Lichenicola cladoniae: one gene and its partner. The protein of the gene in region 2 binds, or shares a complex with, the protein of the main gene of each other region. Links are inferred from orthologs where the notes say so. Each region holds a gene or a part of one and is shown on either strand. Other genes may lie near its edges.

The links.
Region 1: the proteins of HN018_RS09730 (region 2) and HN018_RS06515 are in contact, whole or in part, in a solved structure (PDB 8RP0), measured with the Escherichia coli proteins. The link is inferred for Lichenicola cladoniae from one-to-one orthologs.

What each region holds. Positions count from the first base shown.
Region 1 is NZ_CP053708.1:1,426,780-1,430,093, reverse strand. Bases 67-3,065 are described here. They hold HN018_RS06515 (anthranilate synthase component I family protein), read right to left. Parts: upstream 2,279-3,065; coding sequence 854-2,278; downstream 67-853. Other genes in these bases: HN018_RS06510 (glycosyltransferase family 61 protein), read right to left, coding at 2,244-3,065; HN018_RS06520 (aminotransferase class IV), read right to left, coding at 67-857; HN018_RS06525 (CheR family methyltransferase), read left to right, coding at 67-67. In the rest of the region: more of HN018_RS06525, read left to right, coding at 1-66; more of HN018_RS06520, read right to left, coding at 54-66; more of HN018_RS06510, read right to left, coding at 3,066-3,314. UniProt on the Escherichia coli protein: Part of a heterodimeric complex that catalyzes the two-step biosynthesis of 4-amino-4-deoxychorismate (ADC), a precursor of p-aminobenzoate (PABA) and tetrahydrofolate.
Region 2 is NZ_CP053708.1:2,103,603-2,106,916, reverse strand. Bases 149-3,147 are described here. They hold HN018_RS09730 (anthranilate synthase component II), read right to left. Parts: upstream 1,950-3,147; coding sequence 1,347-1,949; downstream 149-1,346. Other genes in these bases: trpE (anthranilate synthase component I), read right to left, coding at 1,991-3,147; trpD (anthranilate phosphoribosyltransferase), read right to left, coding at 149-1,273. In the rest of the region: indole-3-glycerol phosphate synthase TrpC, read right to left, coding at 1-83; more of trpD, read right to left, coding at 119-148; more of trpE, read right to left, coding at 3,148-3,314. UniProt on the Escherichia coli protein: Part of a heterodimeric complex that catalyzes the two-step biosynthesis of 4-amino-4-deoxychorismate (ADC), a precursor of p-aminobenzoate (PABA) and tetrahydrofolate.

The DNA of each region.
Region 1 (3,314 bases), 680 kb from region 2 along the record:
GACCGCCCTGGTATCGATGCCGGGCGAGCACTGCATCTTTCAGAAGAACTCCATCACGGTTCCCTGATCCCGATCGTCAGACGCTCGATCAGGTCGGGACGCACTTCCAGGCTGCGTCCATCGAGCGAAACGACACCGCGCAGGCCCAGGCTGTTGCACACAACCAGCAGTTCGGCATGGCCAAGACGGTCCGGGCCGATCGGCGCAACCATCACCAGTCCTCTGTCGATCAGCAGCCCGCGCGCGATGCCGGGGAGCGCGCCGTCACCGACCGGCGGTGTCACCAGCACGCCGTCGATCAGCGCAATCAGGTTCGCGGCGCTGGTCTCGGCGACCATGCCGCGCGTGTTGAGCAAAATCGCGTCGTCAGCCCCTTTCCGCGACGCCTCCTGCCGTGCCAGCACGCTGTCGAGATAGTTCAGCGACTTGATCCGGCTCAGCGGCGAGAACTCGTTTCGCCGTGTCTCGCCGGCGACGATCAACGAGACCGGACCATGCATGGTGAGCCCGGTCGCGGCCGTGATCAGCATCGTCGGGCGCGGCGATGCCGGTGGAGCGACCCCGCGTGGTGCTGGCCCGCGCGTCAGGGTAAGCCGCAGGCTGCCCTGCGCGACCCTGTTCGCCACCAGCACCTGATGCATCGCCGCCTCGATCGCCTCGTCGTCCCGCAGAGCCGGAATGCCGAGCATGGCAGCACCTTCGCGCAACCGTGCCAGGTGCCGGCGACCATGAACGACCGCGCCATCGCTGACCCGGATCGTTTCGAACAACCCGTCGCCCAGCGTGAAGCCGCGATCGTCCGGCGCGATCCGCACGGCTGCCGAGTCCTGCAGCCTGCCGTCGCACCAGTCCTTCATGTCGGCCGCCCGGTCCGCGAAAACACCGACAGCAGCGGCGCCACCTTGGTCAGCATCTCGTCATGTTCCTGTGCCGCGACCGAGTCCGCAACGATGCCGCCGCCCGCCTGTGCCACCACCTGCCGACCGGTCAGGACGAGCGTACGGATCACGATGCTGCTGTCCATGGCGCCATCGAACCCGATCCAGACGATGCACCCGCAATAGGGACCACGCGCCGACGCCTCGAGCTCGTCGATGATTTCCATCGCCCGGATCTTCGGTGCGCCGGTCACCGAACCGCCGGGAAATGTCGCGCGGAGCAGGCTCACCGCGTCGGCGTCCGGCCGCAGTTTCGCGGTGATCGACGAGACCAGGTGATGCACCGTCGCGAACGTCTCCAGTTCGCACAGCAACGGCACCGTCACGCTGCCGAACTCGGCCACGCGCCCGATATCGTTGCGCATCAGGTCGACGATCATCAGGTTTTCCGCCCGGTCCTTGGAGCTGGACATCAGCAGGGCCGCTTCCTGACGATCCTGTTCCGGGTTTCGGCCGGGGTCCGATGGCCGCGGGCGCGTCCCCTTGATCGGCCGTGTCTCCACCCGTCCGTCCGCTTCGAGCCGGATGAACCGCTCCGGCGAGGTGCTGCACAAGGCGCATCCCGGTGCCCAGGCGAGATAGGCTCCGAACGGCGCCGGATTGATCCGGCGTAGGGCCAGGTGCACCGACCCCGCATCGAGTTGCGGCGGTCGCACTGCCACATGCCGCATGGTCAGGTTGGCCTGGAAGATGTCGCCGGCGCGGATGTAGTCGAGGCCACGCTCGACCATCGCCGCATAGGCTTCGGCCGACAGGTCCGGCGTCCAGACAAGTTCGGGCTGCGGCGTGCACCGAACCGGCAGAACCTTGGCGAGACGGTTCTCGAGCCAGTCCGCCCTCGCGCGGGCCCGGTTCGAGCGACTGTCTCGGTCCCGCTCCGGTCGCCCGGTCGAGATCAGCCAGCACCGGCTTTCCGCGCGGTCGAACGCCAGCACCAGGTCGAACAGTCCGAACCAGAACTCCGGCACATCCGGATCGTCGGCATGACGGCGTGGCAGCCGTTCGAGATGATGGGCCGCCCCATAGCCGAGCAGCCCGACGGCACCGCCCATGAACGGCATCGGACCTGCATCGCCGGCAGGCTCCGGCCAGCGTGCCAGCGCATCCGCCAGCAACGAGAACGGATCTTCGCCGGGCCCGGTCCTGACGATCTCGAACGGGTCGACGCACAGATACGAATACCGGCTGCGCGGGCCGACGGGTCCGGTGCTGTCGAGCCAGACCAGATGCGGATCGTCGCGGACATGCTCGAATGCCTGCTCCGGCTCGCGCCAGGACAAGGCACGGACGACGCGGCCCACCGCGTCAGGCGGCGGCGAGGTGGCGCCCGAACTCGGCATCGGTGATCAGCAGGTCGCGATCGTACGAGGCGCCCGCCTCCACTTCCGTCTGGCGGCAGCGCACTTCCCGGTAGCGGTGTCCGAACTGGTTGGCGACGAACCAGAAGAACGTGTCCGGCATGGCGGCACCGGCGAATACCAGCACCTGCGCGGCTGGCCTGGCGAACGCGATGCTGGTCATCGCAGCCCCCATCGCGCCGACGATCACCCGCGCGTCACGCACCGCGCCGATCTGCTGCTGCAGCGTGGTTCCGGCCGTCCTCAACACTTGGAACCCCTTTCGTTCCGCAAGCGCCTCGAGTTCGGCCGCCCTGGCGAAATCGCGGCGCATGCCGATGCCGCGGGCGATGAACACGCGCTCATGGCCGGTCCCCCGGCTGTCATGTGCCAGCCGGTCATGGCACGCCCGCACCAGGGGCGACATGTAGGTTCCGTGCCGGGTCAGTCCGTCCACCAGGATCAACCGGCGCACCCGTACCGGAAAACGGTTCGAGACGCGCACCTGTTCGTCCGCGATCCCCGCGAGGCGCATGCTGCTCTGCATTACCTCGCCGAGTTGCGGGTCGTGGATATCATGGACCAGCACACCCAGCCGATCTCCCTGCACCCGCGACAGCACCAGGTGCAGCATCGGCAGCATTTCCATTAGCCAGTGACCGTAGTTGGCGGCACCGCGCTTTTTGCCGAGCACCAGCGGGCCGTCATGCCCGGGCACCGTGGCACCGGCAATCGCCTCGCGAACCTGCCCCGCCGCCCATTCGATCTCGGCTGGGGCATGCTGGGTGATGCTGGGACCGTAGAGGGCACCGTGGTGGTCGAACACCAGGCCCTCGCAGGCCACGAACACGTCCTGCAACAGCCAGGCCGTCACGGTACGGGGCGCGAACACCGGCTCACGCTGCGCCGCGACGGCTGCATAGACCGAGGCCGGCGTCAGTTCGGAATTGATGATGTCCGGTTCCACGGCCCGGAAGCCGGGCGATGCGATGTGCATCAGCACAGCCCCATCGGGCGGGTCGATGATCGCGACCGGCTC
Region 2 (3,314 bases):
AGCGGCAGGCCGACGCAACGGCGCGAGACTTCCTCGCGGGTCAGCGCGCAGATCCGGTCCAGCACATCGGGCATGTCATGCATCGAATTTGCGACCTGATCGATCTCGGAGGCCCATCTCACACAAATCCTGCGTTCGTTCGGTTAAGGCGGGGATCTGGTCTGCGCAACGCGTTCAGCACGGAAAGAGCCGCGCCGTCGTCGAGCGCGCGTGCGGCATGTCGCAGCCCCTGCCGCAACCGCTCGATCGGTGCCTCCACCTCGTCTGTCGCCCCCGGGTTCCCGCCGACTGCATCCACCGGCACCGACAACGATGCCGGGGAGATGTTGCCCCGGGTGCTGACCTGCAAGGCCGCGGCCACATTGAGCATGACCGTATCGCGATACGGACCGGCCTCACCCTCGAGCAGGCGCTCCAGCGCCCGCGCATTATCGCCGGCATCGCCCCCGGCGACAGCCTCGATCGGCTGCCGCTCGAGCCCGAGATCCTCGGGACGAAGCGTGAACCGGCTGAGCCGGCCCTGGTCCATGACGACCACCCGGTTCGGACCGGCAAGGCTGAGCTCGTCCATGCCCGGCGCGGTGCTGCCCGCCGCACCGTCGCCATGTACCACCCACACGCAATCAGACCCGAGCTGATGCATCGCCCTGGCGATCGGCTCCATCCAGCCGGGGGCGAACACCCCGATCATCTGGCGGCGCACGCGGGCAGGATTACAGAGCGGACCCAGCAGATTGAAGATCGTCCGTGTGCCGAGATCGGACCGCACCGAGGCGGCGTGCCGCATGGCCGGGTGGTGGGCGGGGGCCGCGATGAAGGCAAGGCCGTTCATCTGCAGCGATGCCTCGAGTGCGGCCGGCTCCTGCAGGAACGGAATGCCCAGCGCCTCGAGCGTATCGAACGCGCCGGCACGCGAGGAGACCGCGCGGTTACCATGCTTGGCGACCGGCACGCCGAGGGCTGCGAGCACGAAGGCGACCGCCGTGGAGATGTTGAGGGTGCCGTGGCCATCCCCGCCGGTACCGCACACATCGATCGCGTCGGCGACGCCGGGAACGATCGTCATCCTGGCCCGCATTGCCCGGGCTGCGCCGACCAGTTCGGATACCGTTTCGCCGCGGACCCGAAGCGCCATCACCAGCCCGGCGATCTGCGCGTCGGTGGCGATCCCCGACATCACGATCTCGAACGCCGCCTGCGCTTCCTCGACGCTCAGGCGCGCACCATCGGCAACCCGGGCGAGCACCGGCTTCAGCGACGGCTGTTCATCCATTCGTCGGGCCCGCATCATACCGGGTGCACAGGCCGGAGGCGCACCGAGAAGCCGGGTCTGCGAGGCCCATCGTTCAGGCAGCCAGTTCGCGCGTTTGAGTGTTGCGGCCACGTGCCAGTGCCAGGAAGTTGGCCAGGATCGCGTGGCCATGCTCGGAGGCGATGCTCTCCGGGTGGAACTGCACCCCGAAGATCGGGAAGTCCCGATGCCGCAGGCCCATGACCACCCCGTCAGCCGTATGGGCCGTGGCGACCAGGGTCGCCGGCAGGGTGTCCGGCCTAACGGTCAGACTATGATAGCGGGTCGCCTGGAACGGCGACGGAAGACCGGCGAACACGTCGCCGCCGTTATGCTGGATCGGGCTGACCTTGCCGTGCATCGGCGCTGGCGCACGCACCACCTCGCCGCCGAACACCTGGCCGATCGCCTGGTGCCCGAGGCAAACGCCGAAGATCGGTACCCTGCCCGCCGCCGCCTCGATCAGGTCGCAGCAGATCCCGGCTTCGTTTGGCGAGCACGGACCAGGCGACAGCACGATCGCTTCCGGCCGCAGCGACATCGCCTCGTCGACCGAGAGCGCATCGTTCCGGCGCACATCGCACGCTTCACCGAGTTCGCCCAGGTAATGCACCAGGTTGAAGGTGAAGCTGTCGTAGTTATCGATCAGCAGGATCATGCTGTTATTGTGGGGTGCCGCCCCGGACCGGTCAAACCACCTCAGGTAGAAACGCCATGCGGACGCTGCGCATCAGCATGCACCTGGACACCAGGGGGCGGCTGGGTCTGGGCTATCGCCAGCTCGGCCGCCCGGAACAGCGCACGCGCTTTCTGGATCGTTTCCTGATACTCGGCCTCGGCCACGCTGTCGGCAACGACCCCGCATCCCGCCTGCACATGCATCGTCCCGTCCTTGATCAACGCCATTCGCAGGCCGATGCAGGTATCCATGGCGCCATCCACGCCGAAGTAACCGATGCATCCGGCGTAGGTGCCACGCCGGGTCAGCTCCATCTCGTCGATGATCTGCATGGCACGGATCTTCGGGGCGCCGGTCAGGGTCCCGGCGGGGAAGCCGGCGATCAGCGCGTCCACCGCATCCAGTTCGGGACGCAGCATGCCCTCGACGGTCGAGGAGATGTGCATGACGTGGCTGAAGCGCTCGATCATGAAGCTTTCGGTGACCTTGACGCTCCCGAGCGTGGCAACCCGGCCGACATCGTTGCGGCCGAGATCGACGAGCATCAGATGCTCTGCGCGCTCCTTCGGGTCGGCGAGCAGTTCGGCCTCGAGCCGTTCGTCCTCGGCACGGTCGGCGCCCCGCGGCCTGGTGCCGGCCAGCGGACGCACGGTGACGGTGCCCTCGCGCAGGCGTACCAGCACCTCGGGACTGCTGCCGACCAGCTGGAACCGGTCGTCCCCGCTGGACAGGTCAAGAAAGAACAGGAACGGCGCCGGGTTGATCCGCCTGAGCGCCCGGTAGAGGGCGAATGGCGGCGGCGCGAACGATGCCGAGAAACGCTGGCTCGGCACCACCTGGAACGCGTCGCCGGCGGCGATGTACTCCTGGACGCGGCCCACCACATCGAGGAATGCCTCCCGCGTGAAGTTCGAGCGCGGCTCGATCGGCACGGTGGCGACGGGCTGGACAGCGCTGGCCGCGGGTAGTTCCAGCGATAGCGCGTCGCGGGCCTGTGCCAGCAGCGCCTGTCCGCGCGCCCACAGCATGTCGGCCTGGTGCTCGCCGTCCGGACGCAGCGGCACCGCCAGGGTCAGCTCGTCGCGAACGTTGTCGAACACCGCGAACAGCGACGGCCGCAGCAGCATCGCCTCCGGCAGGCCGAGATCATCGACGGGAGAGTTTGGCAGCCGCTCCATCTGTCTGACCATGTCGTAGCCGAGATAGCCGAACAGGCCGCCGATCATCGGCGGCAAGGACGCCGGAAGCTCGATCCGGTTCGCCGCGATCTGCTGGCGCAGGCTGTCGATCGGATGGGCATCGAGCGGCATGAAGCTGTCCCCATCCCGGCTGACCGCCACAGTC